DNA from 3 places in the Streptomyces sp. NPDC051452 genome. Region 1 is predicted to be linked to each of the others. Evidence: riboswitches for the same ligand, from Rfam matches in the RefSeq annotation. Region 1 holds a riboswitch; each other region holds the start of a gene.
What was found. Region 1 has a riboswitch for S-adenosylmethionine ahead of ACIBA9_RS00530 (amino acid ABC transporter permease). Riboswitches for the same ligand answer to the same signal wherever they lie in the genome.
Positions count from the first base shown of each region.

Region 1 (5,107 bases):
CCCGGCCGGGACGGAGGACGTCGCCGAGGCCGTCGAGCGGATGTGCGCCGAAGGCGTCGAGGAGGCCGCCCAGCGCGCCGGACGGGCCGACGCCGACCCCGCCGAGCGGGCCGCGGCCCTGGAGGTACTGCTCGACACCCTGGCCCGGCTGGAGAACCGGCTGACCGGTGAGCGGTACCTGGTGGACGACCGGCTCACCGCCGCCGACATCGACCTGTTCGTGACCCTGGTGCAGCTGGACACCGTCCACCGCTGCCACCTCGACGCCGGTGCCGTGCACCGGATCGCCGGCCACCGCGCCCTGTGGGCCTACGCGCGCCGCCTCGCCGCCCACCCCGCCTTCGGCCGCCACCTCGACCTCGACGGCATCGCCCGCCGCCACCACGGCCGCTGCGCGGGCCTGGAAGCCGCCGGAGCGGCCGTCCAGATCCTGGACTGGGCCGGCCACGCAGCGGACGCCCCGGACACTTTCGGCAGGTGAGGCCGGGTCGTCGATGTCCGCTTCGCGGACAGACGTTGACATGGGGGGCGTTCAACTGCCTTACTGGCCGCTCAGAACGGTCATGAGCGTCAGCGCCAAGCCCTGGCTCGCTGACCGGCAACCCTCGCGTCGCGGTGGGGTGCCCCAGGTGACGACCGGACCGGACGACGATTTCGGTAAGCGCGAGGCCCCACGCGGGCCACAAGAGTGACAGGTGACGCCATGTACGCAGCTCCCAGGACGGCGCCGAGCCGCCCCCAGGGCTGCGTACCGTCGTCCACCCAGCTCCTGGTCGCCGACCGGGCCGTCGATCTGCTCCGCGTCAACAGCGCACTGTGTACCGCACCGGGCCAAGCCCGCTGTCGGGGCTGACCTCCACTTCCCGGTCCAGCCTTCCGGCCCTCGCGATTCCGCACGCCCACCGGGCGTGCGAGGTGACGTTGTCCGCCCAGCTCCCGGTTCCGCGCGATCCCGTGTGCCGCCTCGTGCCGTAGTGCCGTCGCGGCCCCGCTGCCGCTCGCCGCCGTCCCGGGTCCGACTCCCACGGAGCCCGCCCATGAGCGAACCCCCCGGCGCCGCCCTCTCCCTCGTCGAGGCGCCACCCGTCGAGAGACCCCCAAGACCCCTGTCCGCGCAGCGGGTCCAGCCGCTGCGCAAGCCCGGGCGGTGGATTGTCACCGCCGTCGTCCTGGTCGTCGTCGCGCAGATCCTGCACGGCCTGGTGACCAACCCCTTCTACCAATGGGACCGCTTCCGCTACTGGTTCCTGCGCCCGACCGTCCTCGACGGCCTCCTCGTCACCCTCGAAGTCGCCGCCCTGAGCGCCGTGTTGGGACTGGTCGGCGGCATCCTGCTCGCGCTCGGCCGGCTCTCCGGGAGCCCGGTGCTGCGCGCGGTCAGCTGGACGTACACCTGGCTGTTCCGCTCCGTCCCGCTGATCGTCGTACTGATCTTCCTGTACAACTTCAGTGCCCTGTACAAGACCTTGAGCCTGGGCGTGCCCTTCGGGCCGGCCTTCGTCAGCTTCGACGAGTCCAAGCTCGCCACCGACGTCGCGATCGCCGTCATCGGCCTCAGCCTCAACGAGGCGGCCTACGCGGCCGAGGTGGTCCGCGGCGGGATCCTCTCCGTCGACCAGGGCCAGCACGAGGCGGCGGCCGCGCTCGGCCTGCCCAGGGTCTACCGGTTCCGCAGGATCGTCTTCCCGCAGGCGCTCAGATCCATCACCCCCAACTACGTCAACCAGCTGATCGGCCTGATCAAGAGCACGTCCCTGGTGTTCTACGTCTCCCTGCTGGACCTGTTCGGCACGGTGCAGTCGATGGGCAACACCTATCCCGGCGACGTCGTCCCGCTGCTGATGGTCGCCACCGTCTGGTACCTGCTCCTGACCAGCGCCGTGTCCGTCGTCCAGTACTACGTCGAGCGGCACTACGCCCGGGGCGCCACCCGCACCCTGCCCCCGACACCGCTCACGAGAGCCCGGGCCGGCCTGGCCGACCTGCGGGCCCGGCTGCGCCGGGAGGCCGCCGTATGAGCAGCGCACAGGCCCTCGACCAGACCCTCGACAAGCCCGCCCCCGCCGCGATCGAGGTGCACGACGTCCACAAGTGGTACGGCTCCCACCGGGTCCTCGACGGCATCGACCTGACCATCCGGCCCGGCGAGGTCACCGTGATCCTCGGGCCGTCCGGTTCCGGCAAGTCGACCCTGCTCCGGGTCGTCAACCACCTGGAGAAGCCCGAGATCGGCCATGTGAGCGTGGGCGGCGAACTGATCGGCGTACGGCGCGACGGAGAACGGCTGAAGGAACTCGGCGAGCGCGCCATCCTCGCCCAGCGCGGCAGGATCGGCTTCGTCTTCCAGAACTTCAACCTCTTCCCGCACCTGACCGCCCTCGACAACGTGGCCGCCGCCCCCGTCGCCACCGGGAGGCTGACCCGGCCGGCGGCCCGGGAAGCCGCCCGCCAACTGCTCGCACGCGTGGGCCTCGGGGACCGGACCGGCGCCTATCCACGGCAGTTGTCCGGCGGTCAGCAGCAGCGCGTGGCCATCGCCCGCGCCCTCGCCCTGCGGCCCGGGGTCATCCTCTTCGACGAGCCGACCTCGGCTCTCGACCCCGAACTCGTCGGCGAGGTACTCGCGGTCATCAAGGACCTGGCGACCAGCGGCACCACCCTCGTCATCGTCACCCACGAGATCGGCTTCGCCCGGGAGGTCGCCGACCGGATCGTCTTCATGGACGGTGGCCGGATCGTCGAACAGGGGCCGCCGGCCGAGGTGTTGGACAGGCCCCGGCACGAACGGACCCGGGAGTTCCTCGCCAGCGTCCTCTGACCTCCCCGACCTCCCGACCTCCTGACGTCTCCGATCACCGCCATCACTCTCAGCACTCTCATCTCTCTCGTCACTCTCATCTCTCATCACGCTCACCAGCGGGACAAGGACAGCCACGCCATGCCTACGCACCTCTCCCTTCGCGGCCTGACCCGACGCGGCCTGATACGCGGCGTCACCGCCGCGACCGCCGTCGCCACCCTCGCCACCGGACTCGCCGCCTGCGGGGGCGACAGCGAGGCCGCCGCCAAGACCGGGTCCGCGGGCACGGTCACCGTGGGTCAACTGTCCAACGGGGCGGCGAAGGAGACCGCGTTGAAGGTCTCCGAGGTGAAGTCCATCAACGCCGAATTGCCGGCCTCGGTGCGCAAGAGCGGCAAGCTCGTCATCGGCATCGGCGCCCTGCCCGCGGGAACCGCGCCGCTCAACTACGTGGGCAGCGACCAGAAGACCCTCACCGGTTCCGAACCCGACTTCGGCCGACTGGTGGCCGCGGTCCTCGGACTCAAGCCCGAGATCAAGAACTTCACCTGGGAGAACCTCTTCGTCGGCGTCGACAGCGGCAAGGTCGACGTGGCCTTCTCCAACGTCACCGACACCGAGGAGCGCAAGAAGAAGTACGACTTCGCCTCCTACCGCAAGGACAATCTGGCCTTCGAGGTGCTGAAGAAGAGCACCTGGAACTTCGACGGCGACTACGAGAACCTGGCCGGCCTGACGGTCTCCGTGGGCTCCGGCACCAACCAGGAGAAGATCCTCCTGGAGTGGAAGGCCAAGCTGGCCAAGGAGGGCAAGAAGCTCACCGTCAAGTACTTCCCCGACCAGAACGCGATCAACCTGGCACTCGGCAGCGGCAGGATCGACGCCTTCTTCGGTCCCAACCCCGGTGTCGCCTACCGTGCCCGGCAGACCGCCCGCACGCCCAACCCGACCCGCGGCGCGGGCACCTTCTCCGGCGCCGGCGCGAGCCTCCAGGGCCTCATCGCCGCCACCGCCAAGAAGGGCAGCGGTCTGGCCAAGCCGCTCGCGGACGCCATCAACCACCTGATCGAGAACGGGCAGTACGCCAAGTGGCTGGCCGCCTACAACCTCGCCAACGAGGCCGTGCCGACGTCGCGGGTGAATCCCCCCGGGCTGCCCCTCGACAACTCCTGACGAAGCGTCACCCTCGCCCCGTACATCCCGCGAGCCGCATGCCGAATCGAGGAAGGACTCCGCCTCCGTGGCCCTGCCCACCGACGTCCGCCGAGGCGGAGCCCCCTCCCCGCCCGACACGCGCGCTCTCGACAACGCCGTCTGGGCCGCCCTGGCCGGCCCGCACGCCCATCTCGCCGAGCGGCACGGGCGCGCGGCCCGCTACCGGCCCGACACCTACGACTGCGCCGCCCTCGCCGACCCGGCGGATCCGGCGGCCTGGAGCGACCTGCACACGCTCGTCGGCCCCGGGAACACCGTACGGATCAAATCCGTCAGGCAGGTCCCCGACGGCTGGGAGATCGTCGCGGCCGGTGCGGGCGTACAACTGGTGGACACCGGGCTGCGCGCCGAAGCCGATCCGCAGGCGGTGCGGCTGGGCCTCGCCGACGTCCCCGAGATCCTCGACCTGGTCGGCCGGACCCGGCCCGGACCGTTCCTGCGACGGACCGTCGAGATGGGCACCTACCTCGGCATCCGGCACGGGGGCCGGCTGGTCGCGCTCGCCGGGGAGCGGCTGCGGCTGCCCGGCTGGACCGAGATCAGTGCCGTCTGCACCGATCCGGGACACCGCGGCCGGGGGCTGGCCACCCGGCTGGTGCGGGCGGTCGCGGCGGGCATCCGGGACCGCGGGGAGACCCCCTTCCTGCACGCCGCCGCGGACAACACCCGGGCGGTCCGGCTGTACGAGTCGATCGGGTTCGCCCCGCGCCGCCGCTCGCCGATCCTTCGGGTACGCGCTCCGGGAACATCCGTCGCGGGGCGGGCGTTGTGAGTTCCGATGAGCTCCGCCAGGCGGTCGCCGGTCCGGCCCGCCGTGCCCGACGGACGGAGGTGACGGCCATGGCCCGCGCCCTGCCGTGCGCACGCGCGCCGCGCCTCGCGCGCCCGTACCGCTCCGTCCGGCTGCACTCGCGGCCGCACATCGACCTCCAGCGCGTGTCCGCCGCGCTCTGTCGCCGCTGACCCGAGCCTCGCCCGGCCCCCGGCCGGCTCCCCCCCCGCCGCGCCCGCCTGCGCCACCGGGCATCCACCGGTACCCCGGGCATGTCGGGGACGCGCATCCGCGGGCATCTCCGGACGTCAAGAAAGGCA
Region 1 is NZ_JBITEB010000001.1:108,362-113,468, forward strand. Features, by position in the region: gene ACIBA9_RS00525 (glutathione S-transferase C-terminal domain-containing protein) at 1-481, shown strand, start outside; SAM riboswitch class IV at 560-670, shown strand; gene ACIBA9_RS00530 (amino acid ABC transporter permease) at 1,038-2,018, shown strand; gene ACIBA9_RS00535 (amino acid ABC transporter ATP-binding protein) at 2,015-2,818, shown strand; gene ACIBA9_RS00540 (ABC transporter substrate-binding protein) at 2,939-3,973, shown strand; gene ACIBA9_RS00545 (GNAT family N-acetyltransferase) at 4,041-4,787, shown strand; gene ACIBA9_RS00550 (putative leader peptide) at 4,856-4,978, shown strand.

Region 2 (5,107 bases), on a different contig from region 1:
CCCACCAGGTGCAGGGCGTCCACCAGCATCCCCAGCTCCACGCCGTAGCCCACCGGGAACGGCAGCCGTTCCAGCAGGGAGCGGCGGGCCGCGTACTCGCCGCCCAGCGGCTGCACGAAACCGGCCAGCTGCGGCCAGTGCAGGTTCAGCAGCGGGCGCGCCATCAGTTCGGTGACCCGGCCGCCCTGTCCCGTGGCGCCGCCGAGCGGGCGGTCGTACATGCCCTTGACGAGGTGCACGCCGGGGTCGGTGAGCAGCGGACCGACGATCCCGGAGACGAAGTCGGAGGAGAACTCCCTGAGGTCGGCGTCGATGAAGCACACGATGTCCCCGCCGGTGACCAGCAGCGAGCGCCAGAGCACCTCGCCCTTGCCGGGGACGGCGGGGAGCCGGGGCAGGATGTCGTCGCGGTGGACGACCCGGGCGCCCGCCGCGGCGGCGACCGCCGAGGTGCGGTCGGTGGAGCCGGAGTCGACGACGACGATCTCGTCGACCAGCGGCACCTGTTCCACGAGGTCGTGCCGGATCACCGCGACGATGTCGCCGACGGTCTCCTCCTCGTTGAGCGCGGGCAGGACGACGCTGATCGTCTGCCCCGTGCGCTGCTTTGCGGCCAGGAGCCCGTGGAGCGGACGATCGGTCACGGACCAGGAGCGGGTGGCCAGCCAGCGCTCGACTTCTTCCAGCACGGTCTGCGGCTCCTCACGTTGTCTCGCGGTTCGGACGACTATCTCAACTGTCCTGGCCTTCGGTTACAGTCTTGAACAACGCCGGTGACCATCGCATGTCGGGGGTCGCGCGCGTTCACAACCGAATACCGCTCATCCAGAGGGGCAGAGGGACACGGCCCGATGAAGCCCCGGCAACCCTCCAGCCGGCACTCGTCTTCCACGCGAGGCTCCCGGCTAGGGAAGGTGCCAAATCCGTCTCGCGGCGAGACGCGTCGCGAGGAAGATGAGGAGAAAGGGCCTCGCCTCCATGGCTGCGCAGACAGTTGCAAGCACCGGCAATCCCACCGTCGACCTCGGGCCCGCCGCGGCCCTGAGCTGCCGCGAGTGCGGTCACCGCGTCCCCCTCGGCCCCGTCTTCGCCTGCGCGGAGTGTTTCGGTCCGCTGGAGATCGCCTACGACTTCTCCGGCTATGACGCCGAGGAGCTGCGGGCGCGTATCGAGGCGGGCCCCGCGAACATCTGGCGGTACGCGCCGCTGCTGCCCGTGCCGGCCGACGTCGCCGACAAGCCCAACCTCAACCCGGGCTGGACCAAGCTGGTCAAGGCCGACAACCTGGCGGCCGAGCTGGGCGTGACCGGCGGTCTGTACGTGAAGGACGACTCCGGCAACCCGACGCACTCCTTCAAGGACCGCGTCGTCGCCCAGGCCCTGGAGGCCGCCCGCGCCTTCGGCTTCAGCACCCTCTCCTGCTCCTCCACCGGCAACCTCGCCGGTGCCGTGGGTGCCGCGGCGGCCCGCTCCGGCCTGCGTTCGTGCGTGTTCATCCCGCACGACCTGGAGCAGGGCAAGGTCGTCATGGCCGCGGTCTACGGCGGGGAGCTCGTCGGCATCGAGGGCAACTACGACGACGTGAACCGCTTCTGCTCCGAGCTGATCGGCGACCCGGCCGGCGACGGCTGGGGGTTCGTCAACGTCAATCTGCGGCCGTACTACGCGGAGGGGTCCAAGACCCTGGCGTACGAGATCTGTGAGCAGCTCGGCTGGCGCCTGCCGGACCAGATCGTGGTCCCCATCGCCTCCGGCTCCCAGCTCACGAAGATCGACAAGGGGTTGCGCGAGCTGGTGGAGCTGGGACTGGTCGAGGACCGGCCGTACAAGATCTTCGGCGCGCAGGCCGAGGGCTGCTCGCCGGTGTCCACCGCCTTCAAGGCCGGCCACGACGTGGTCCGCCCGCAGAAGCCGGACACCATCGCCAAGTCCCTCGCCATCGGCAACCCGGCCGACGGGCCGTACGTCCTGGACATCGCGCGCCGCACCGGCGGTTCCGTGGAGGACGTGACGGACGAGGAGATCGTGGACGCCATCAAGCTGCTGGCGCGCACCGAGGGCATCTTCGCGGAGACGGCGGGCGGGGTGACCGTCGGCGTCACCCGCAAGCTGCTCAAGGAGGGCGTGCTGGACCCGGCGAAGAGCACGGTCGTGCTGAACACCGGCGACGGACTGAAGACCCTCGACGCGGTGGCCGGCACCGGCCTGACCGCCACCATCCGCCCCACCCTGGACTCCTTCCGAGAGGCTGGCCTCGCATGAGCGTGACCGTTCGCATCCCGACCATCCTGCGCACCTACACCGGCGGGCGGGCCGAGGTCGCCGCCGAGGGCGGGACCCTCGCCGAGGTCATCGAGGACCTGGAGAAGAACCACGCGGGGATCGCCGCCCGGGTGCTGGACGACCAGGGCAGGCTGCGCCGGTTCGTCAACGTCTACGTCAACGACGACGACGTCCGCTTCGAGCAGGGCCTCGAGACGGCGACCCCCGAGGGCGCCGGTGTGTCGATCATTCCGGCCGTCGCGGGCGGCTGCTGACGGAATGACCGATCATTACCTTCGGTAACAGCGGTTACGTATTGTTCATGGGATTGCCCCCTCCGTGAGAGAAGCGGAGGGGGCAATTCTGTGTGATTGAGCGCGGTAGAGTTGGGGAACACGGTCGCGATCCTCGGGTCGCGGGCCCTGGATTCATGCCGCACAGCCCGATAAGAAGTAGCCAAAGTGCGCGGGCTTTATGCGGCTTTTGTGGTTTTTGTGGAGCCCGACTTGCCCTGAATTCGGGCGAATTCTCGCCACATTCCGGACCGGGACCGTCCAGAATTCTCGTCCGATTGACCTGTTGCAGAGGGCAGTTGGACAGATACATTCAGCCGCGGTCGACGCGTTCCGGCGCACGCCCCCCGGCCTTTTCGGAGGAGGGCGAGGTCTGACCCGGGTCCGCGAAGTGTGGATCTGTGCAAGGGCCAGTAATAGGGGAGTTAGGCATGGCTCAGGGCACCGTCAAGTGGTTCAACGCGGAGAAGGGGTACGGCTTCATCGCGGTCGACGGTGGTGCGGACGTCTTCGTCCATTACAGCGCCATTCAGATGGACGGCTACCGCACCCTGGAAGAGGGCCAGCGGGTGGAGTTCGAGATCTCGCAGGGCCAGAAGGGCCCGCAGGCCGACATGGTTCGCCTCAGCGCCTGAACGTTTTCTGTACGAAGGGCCCGCACCTCGCAGAGGGTGTGGGCCCTTCGTCGTGCGGGCGCGCGTGCGCGGCCGGCGCGTGCCCCCTGCGCGCCCGCGCATGCCTCGCGCGCCCGCGCGTGCCCCCCGCGCCCGCGCGTGACCCAGTGTCGTCGTGTTCGCGGGTGGCTGAGCGCCCCGCTGTTCCCCTCGGAGGCGCTTGCACTCGACCATGCCGAGTGCTAATCATTGCGTTAGCACTCTGAAGGTGAGAGTGACAACGAAGGACCGGGTCGGTGAGGCCCGCAGGCCGGGTGGGGCAAGGAACCACAAGGCCGGCGAGCCGTCCGTCGCGGGCGCGGGCGCGGTCCGAAGGAATCACCCCCAGTCCTGGAGGGACCACTTCACATGGCCAAGATCATCGCGTTCGACGAGGAGGCGCGGCGCGGCCTCGAGCGCGGCATGAACCAGCTCGCGGACGCCGTGAAGGTGACGCTCGGCCCCAAGGGCCGCAACGTCGTCCTCGAGAAGAAGTGGGGCGCCCCCACGATCACCAACGATGGTGTCTCCATCGCCAAGGAGATCGAGCTCGAGGACCCGTACGAGAAGATCGGCGCCGAGCTGGTCAAGGAAGTCGCCAAGAAGACGGACGACGTCGCCGGTGACGGTACGACCACCGCGACCGTGCTCGCCCAGGCCCTGGTCAAGGAAGGCCTGCGCAACGTCGCCGCCGGCGCCAACCCGATGGCTCTGAAGCGCGGTATCGAGAAGGCCGTCGAGGCCGTCTCCGCCGCCCTGCTGGAGCAGGCGAAGGACGTCGAGACCAAGGAGCAGATCGCCTCCACCGCGTCCATCTCCGCCGCCGACACCCAGATCGGCGAGCTGATCGCCGAGGCGATGGACAAGGTCGGCAAGGAAGGCGTCATCACCGTCGAGGAGTCCCAGACCTTCGGTCTGGAGCTGGAGCTCACCGAGGGTATGCGCTTCGACAAGGGCTACATCTCGGCGTACTTCGCCACCGACATGGAGCGGATGGAGGCGTCGCTCGACGACCCGTACATCCTCATCGCCAACTCCAAGATCTCCTCGGTCAAGGACCTGCTCCCGCTGCTGGAGAAGGTCATGCAGTCGGGCAAGCCGCTGCTGATCATCGCCGAGGACGTCGAGGGCGAGGCCCTGTCGACCCTGGTCGTCAACAAGATCCGCGGCACCTTCAAGTCCGTCGCCGTCAAGGCCCCGGGCTTCGGTGACCGCCGCAAGGCCATGCTCGGCGACATCGCCATCCTCACGGGCGGCGAGGTCATCTCCGAGGAGGTCGGCCTCAAGCTGGAGAACGCGACCCTGGACCTCCTGGGCCGCGCCCGCAAGGTCGTCATCACCAAGGACGAGACCACCATCGTCGACGGTGCCGGCTCCTCGGAGCAGGTGCAGGGCCGCGTGAACCAGATCCGCGCCGAGATCGAGAACAGCGACTCGGACTACGACCGCGAGAAGCTGCAGGAGCGCCTGGCGAAGCTCGCCGGCGGTGTCGCGGTCATCAAGGCCGGTGCCGCCACCGAGGTGGAGCTCAAGGAGCGCAAGCACCGCATCGAGGACGCCGTCCGCAACGCGAAGGCCGCCGTCGAGGAGGGCATCGTCGCCGGTGGTGGCGTGGCCCTGCTGCAGGCCTCCCAGGTCTTCGAGAAGCTGGAGCTCGAGGGTGACGAGGCGACCGGCGCCAACGCCGTGCGCATCGCGCTCGAGGCCCCGCTGAAGCAGATCGCCGTCAACGCCGGCCTCGAGGGCGGTGTCGTGGTGGAGAAGGTGCGCAACCTGACCCCGGGCCACGGCCTGAACGCCGCGACCGGCGAGTACGTCGACCTGGTCGCCGAGGGCATCATCGACCCGGCGAAGGTGACCCGTTCCGCGCTGCAGAACGCCGCCTCCATCGCCGCGCTG
Region 2 is NZ_JBITEB010000018.1:48,311-53,417, reverse strand. Features, by position in the region: gene ACIBA9_RS31645 (glucosyl-3-phosphoglycerate synthase) at 1-689, opposite strand, end outside; SAM riboswitch class I at 819-961, shown strand; gene thrC (threonine synthase) at 979-2,262, shown strand; gene ACIBA9_RS31635 (MoaD/ThiS family protein) at 2,259-2,537, shown strand; gene ACIBA9_RS31630 (cold-shock protein) at 2,987-3,190, shown strand; gene groL (chaperonin GroEL) at 3,578-5,107, shown strand, end outside.
Region 2: another riboswitch for S-adenosylmethionine. It lies ahead of thrC (threonine synthase); the one in region 1 lies ahead of ACIBA9_RS00530 (amino acid ABC transporter permease).

Region 3 (5,107 bases), on a different contig from region 1:
CGTCTTCCCGATCGGGCACGTCAGCGCCATGAACTTCACGCTGGGGCTGACCCTCGGCGTGGCGCTGTTCTGCATCGGCGCGGGTGCGGTCCACTGGGCCCGCACCCTGATGTCCGACGTCGAGGTTCCCGCCGAGCGGCACCCGATCGAGGCCTCTCCCGACGTCCGGGCGCAGGTCCACGCGGACTTCCGTGAGGGTGCCAAGGAGTCGGCGATCGGCCGCCGCAAGCTGATCCGCAACACCATGTTCGGTGCGCTGGCCCTGGTGCCGCTCTCGGGCGTCATGCTGCTCGGCGGACTCGGCCCGGCCCCCGGGACCAAGCTCCGCCACACCCTGTGGGCCAAGGGCAAGCGCCTGATCAACATGAACACGAACCAGCCGCTGCGTCCCGAGGACGTCATCGTCGGCTCGCTGACCTTCGCCAAGCCCGACGGGCTGGAGGAGACGGCCGAGGACTTCCAGAACGAGATCGCCAAGGCCGCCCTGATGATCGTCCGGCTGCAGCCGGGCAACATCAAGGACAAGCGCGAGCTCGACTGGTCGCACGAGGGCATCGTCGCCTTCTCCAAGATCTGCACCCACGTCGGTTGCCCGATCTCCCTGTACGAGCAGCAGACGCACCACGTGCTCTGCCCGTGCCACCAGTCCACCTTCGACCTCTCCGACGGTGCCCGAGTGATCTTCGGCCCCGCCGGCCACGCCCTGCCGCAGCTGCGCATCGGTGTGGACAGTGAGGGTTACCTCCAGGCGCTCGGCGACTTCGAGGAGCCCGTCGGTCCTGCTTTCTGGGAGCGCGGATGAGTACTGCAGCGAACGACACGAACACGTCCGGCGCTGCCGCCGGCCGCACCCGCGGGAAGGCACCGGCCGGCGAGCGCGTCGCCGACTGGGCCGACGGCCGGCTGGGGATCTACTCCCTGGCCAAGGCCAACATGCGGAAGATCTTCCCCGACCACTGGTCGTTCATGTTGGGTGAGGTCTGCCTCTACAGCTTCATCATCATCATCCTGACGGGTGTCTATCTGACGCTGTTCTTCCACCCGTCGATGAACGAGGTGGAGTACCACGGCTCCTACGTCCCGCTCCAGGGACAGCTGATGTCCGAGGCGTTCAGCTCGACCCTGCACATCTCGTTCGACGTGCGCGGTGGTCTGCTCGTCCGGCAGATCCACCACTGGGCCGCGCTGATCTTCCTCGCCGGCATGTTCGTGCACATGATGCGCGTGTTCTTCACCGGCGCGTTCCGCAAGCCGCGCGAGATCAACTGGCTGTTCGGCTTCCTGCTGTTCGTCCTCGGCATGTTCACCGGCTTCACCGGTTACTCGCTGCCGGACGACCTGCTCTCCGGCACCGGTGTCCGCTTCACCGAGGGCGCGATCCTGTCCATGCCGATCGTCGGCACGTACATCTCGATGTTCCTCTTCGGCGGTGAGTTCCCCGGACACGACTTCGTCGCCCGGTTCTACTCGATCCACATCCTGCTGCTGCCGGGCATCATGCTCGGCCTGGTGGTCGGCCACCTGATCCTGGTCTTCTACCACAAGCACACGCAGTTCGCGGGCCCCGGCAAGACCGAGAAGAACGTCGTCGGCATGCCCCTGCTGCCGGTCTACATGGCCAAGGCCGGAGGCTTCTTCTTCCTGGTCTTCGGCGCCATCGCGGCGATCGCGGCCATCGCGCAGATCAACCCGATCTGGGCCATGGGCCCCTACCGCCCGGACCAGGTGTCCACCGGCGCCCAGCCCGACTGGTACATGGGCTTCGCCGAGGGTCTGGTCCGCTACATGCCGGGCTGGGAGATCAACTTCTGGGGTCACACGCTCGTCCTGGGCGTGTTCATCCCGCTGGTGCTCTTCGGTCTCGTGCTGATGGCGATCGCGGTCTACCCGTTCATCGAGTCCTGGGTCACCGGCGACAAGAGCGAGCACCACATCCTGGACCGCCCGCGCAACGCCCCGACCCGTACGGCGTTTGGTGTCGCCTGGGTGACGGTCTACATGATCGGTCTGGTGGGCGGTGGCAACGACCTCATCGCCACCCACTTCCACCTGTCGATCAACGCGGTCACCTGGTTCGTCCGGATCTTCTTCTTCGCCGGACCGGTCATCGCGTTCATCGCCACCAAGCGGATCTGCCTCGGCCTGCAGCGCCGGGACCGCGAGAAGGTGCTGCACGGTCGCGAGACCGGCATCATCAAGCGGCTGCCGCACGGTGAGTTCATCGAGGTGCACGAGCCGCTCAGCCAGGAGCAGCTGCACACGCTCACCGCGCACCACCAGTACCGGCCGGCCGAGATCGGCCCGACGGTCGACGAGAACGGCGTCGAGCGCAAGGTGAAGGCCACGCAGAAGCTGCGTGCGAAGCTCTCCAGCGCCTTCTACGGCGAGGACAGCCAGATCCCCAAGCCGAGCGTCGAGGAGTACAAGGAGATCACGAGCGGCCACGGCCACCACTGATCCTCGCGTCGCCACACCACGGTGAAGGGCCCCGTCCGGGTTGCGGACGGGGCCCTTCACCCTGTTCCGGGCTGGATAGGGTGGTCTACGACTTGCAGGACTGTGTACGAGGAGCGGCTGATGAGCGCTGTGACCCCCGCTGGAGGCGACACCGCGGCGGGCCGTTCCTGGCCCGTCCTGCTGAACGGCCTGCTGAACGGCCGTGACCTGAGCGCCGACGAGACCGCCTGGGCGATGGACCTGATCATGCGCGGCGAGGCGACCGACGCGCAGATCGCCGGCTTCATGGTGGCGCTGCGGGCCAAGGGCGAGACGGTCGAGGAGATCTCCGGGCTGGTCCGGACGATGTACGAGCACGCCAACGTGATCGAGGTGCCCGGCCCGGCCGTCGACATCGTCGGTACCGGCGGTGACGGCGCCAAGACGGTGAACATCTCCACCATGTCCTCGATCGTCGTCGCGGGCACCGGTGCGAAGGTCGTCAAGCACGGCAACCGCGCCGCCTCCTCCGCCTCCGGGTCCTCCGACGTCCTGGAGCAGCTCGGGATCAATCTCGGCCTGACCCCGAGACGGGTGGCGGAGGTCGCCGAGGAGGCCGGCATCACCATCTGCTTCGCGGTGAAGTTCCACCCGTCCCTGCGCCATGTGGCCGCCGCGCGCGGCCAGCTGGGCATCCGGACCACCTTCAACGTGCTGGGTCCGCTGACGAACCCGGCCAAGGTGCGGGCCCAGGCGGTCGGCGTGGCCGACCCGCGGATGGCGCCGATCGTGGCCGGTGTGCTCGCCGAGCGCGGCAACTCGGCGCTGGTCTTCCGGGGCGACGACGGCCTGGACGAGCTGACCGTCACCGCCACCTCCCGGGTGTGGGTGGTGCGCGACGGCAAGGTCACCGAGGAGACCTTCGACCCGCGGGACGTGGGCATCGACCTCGTTCCCGTGGACGCCCTGCGCGGCGCGGACGCGGCCTACAACGCGGAGGTCGCCCGCCGTTTGCTGGACGGCGAGCGGGGCCCGGTGCGCGACGCGGTGCTGCTGAACTCGGCGGCCGCGCTGGTCGCCCTCCATCCGACCGACGCGTCCCTCGCCGACCAGCTGCGCGCCGGCATGGCCAAGGCGCGGGAGTCGATCGACTCGGGCGCCGCCAAGCGGTCGCTGGAGCGATGGGTGGCGGCCACCCACGCCTGACCCGGTCCCGTACGAGGCGCGGTCCACATGGCGGACCGCGCCTTGCGCGCCGAAGATCGTGTGGCAGGATACTGAACCAGGTCATGAGTGACAGTCATGAGGCCCCGGCCGACTGTCCGGCAACCCTCCGTCCGTGGCGGGGTGCCCCGGGTGAAGACCAGGTCGTGGACAGCAAGGTCCGCGGCAAGCGCGGACCCCTCACGAATCTCCAGGGGTCCTGGTCGTCGAGGGAGCCTTCCGTGAGCAAGCGAATGCGATAGGGCCGCAGAGCCCCGCCTCCGCATCCCCCTTTTCCCCTCGCCCGCGCTGGAGCCGTGTCCGCTCGCGCGGTGAGTTCCAGCTGCCCACGGGAGTTCCCGCATGTCCGTCACCACTGCCACCACTGCCACCACTGCCGCCACCACCGCCGACCAGCCCGTCTGTGCCCCGCTGCCCGTGCTGGGCCGGGACGTCACCGTCCCGCTCGTGACCGGCGGCGAGGTCGGCTACGCCGCGCTCGACTACGCGGCCAGCGCCCCCGCCCTGCAGCGCGTCTGGGACGACGTCGCCGCCTACGCCCCGTACTACGGCAGCGTCCACCGCGGTGCCGGCTACCTCTCGCAGCTCTCCACGGACCTGTTCGAGAACGCCCGCAAGACGGTCGCCGCCTTCCTCGGCTGCCGCGCCGACGACCAGGTGATCTTCACCCGGTCGACCACCGACTCGCTGAACCTGCTGGCCCGCACGCTCCCGGCCGGCTGCCAGGTCTTCGTGTTCGAGACCGAGCACCACGCCTCCCTGCTGCCGTGGCAGGACGCCCGCGTCACCTACCTCGACGCCCCGCGCACCCCGCGTCAGGCCGTCGAGACCCTGGAGCGGGCCCTCGCCGACCGCGACCCGCACGGCCCGGCGCTGGTCTGCGTCACCGGCGCCTCCAACGTCACCGGCGAGCTGTGGCCGGTGCGCGAGCTGGCCGCGGCCGCCCACGCGCACGGGGCCCGGATCGTCCTCGACGCCGCCCAGCTCGCCCCGCACCACCCGGTGGACCTGCGCGACCTGGACGTCGACTGGGTCGCCTTCTCCGGGCACAAGCTGTACGCCCCCTTCGGCTCCGGTGTGCTGGCCGGCCGCGCCGACTGGCTGCGGGCGGCCGAGCCGTACCTCGCGGGCGGCGGCGCCAGCCGCAAGGTCACCCGGCGGGCCGACGGCGCGGTGGACGTGGAGTGGCACGAGAGCGCCGCCCGGCACGAGGCCGGCTCCCCGAACGTCATCGGCGCCTACTCCATCGCGTCGGCCTGCAAGGCGCTCACCGAGGCCGGCTGGGACACCCTGGTCGCCCGGGAGCGGCACCTGGTCCGCACGGTCCGCGAGGGCCTCGCCGACGTCCCCGAGGTGCGGTTCCTGTCCCTCTTCGGCGACGACGCCCCGCGCGTCGGCGTCCTCTCCTTCGTCGTCGAGGGCTGGAACAGCTCCCACTTCGCCGCCG
Region 3 is NZ_JBITEB010000004.1:408,147-413,253, reverse strand. Features, by position in the region: gene ACIBA9_RS14120 (Rieske 2Fe-2S domain-containing protein) at 1-802, shown strand, start outside; gene ACIBA9_RS14115 (cytochrome bc complex cytochrome b subunit) at 799-2,457, shown strand; gene trpD (anthranilate phosphoribosyltransferase) at 2,578-3,642, shown strand; SAM riboswitch class IV at 3,722-3,838, shown strand; gene ACIBA9_RS14105 (aminotransferase class V-fold PLP-dependent enzyme) at 4,003-5,107, shown strand, end outside.
Region 3: another riboswitch for S-adenosylmethionine. It lies ahead of ACIBA9_RS14105 (aminotransferase class V-fold PLP-dependent enzyme); the one in region 1 lies ahead of ACIBA9_RS00530 (amino acid ABC transporter permease).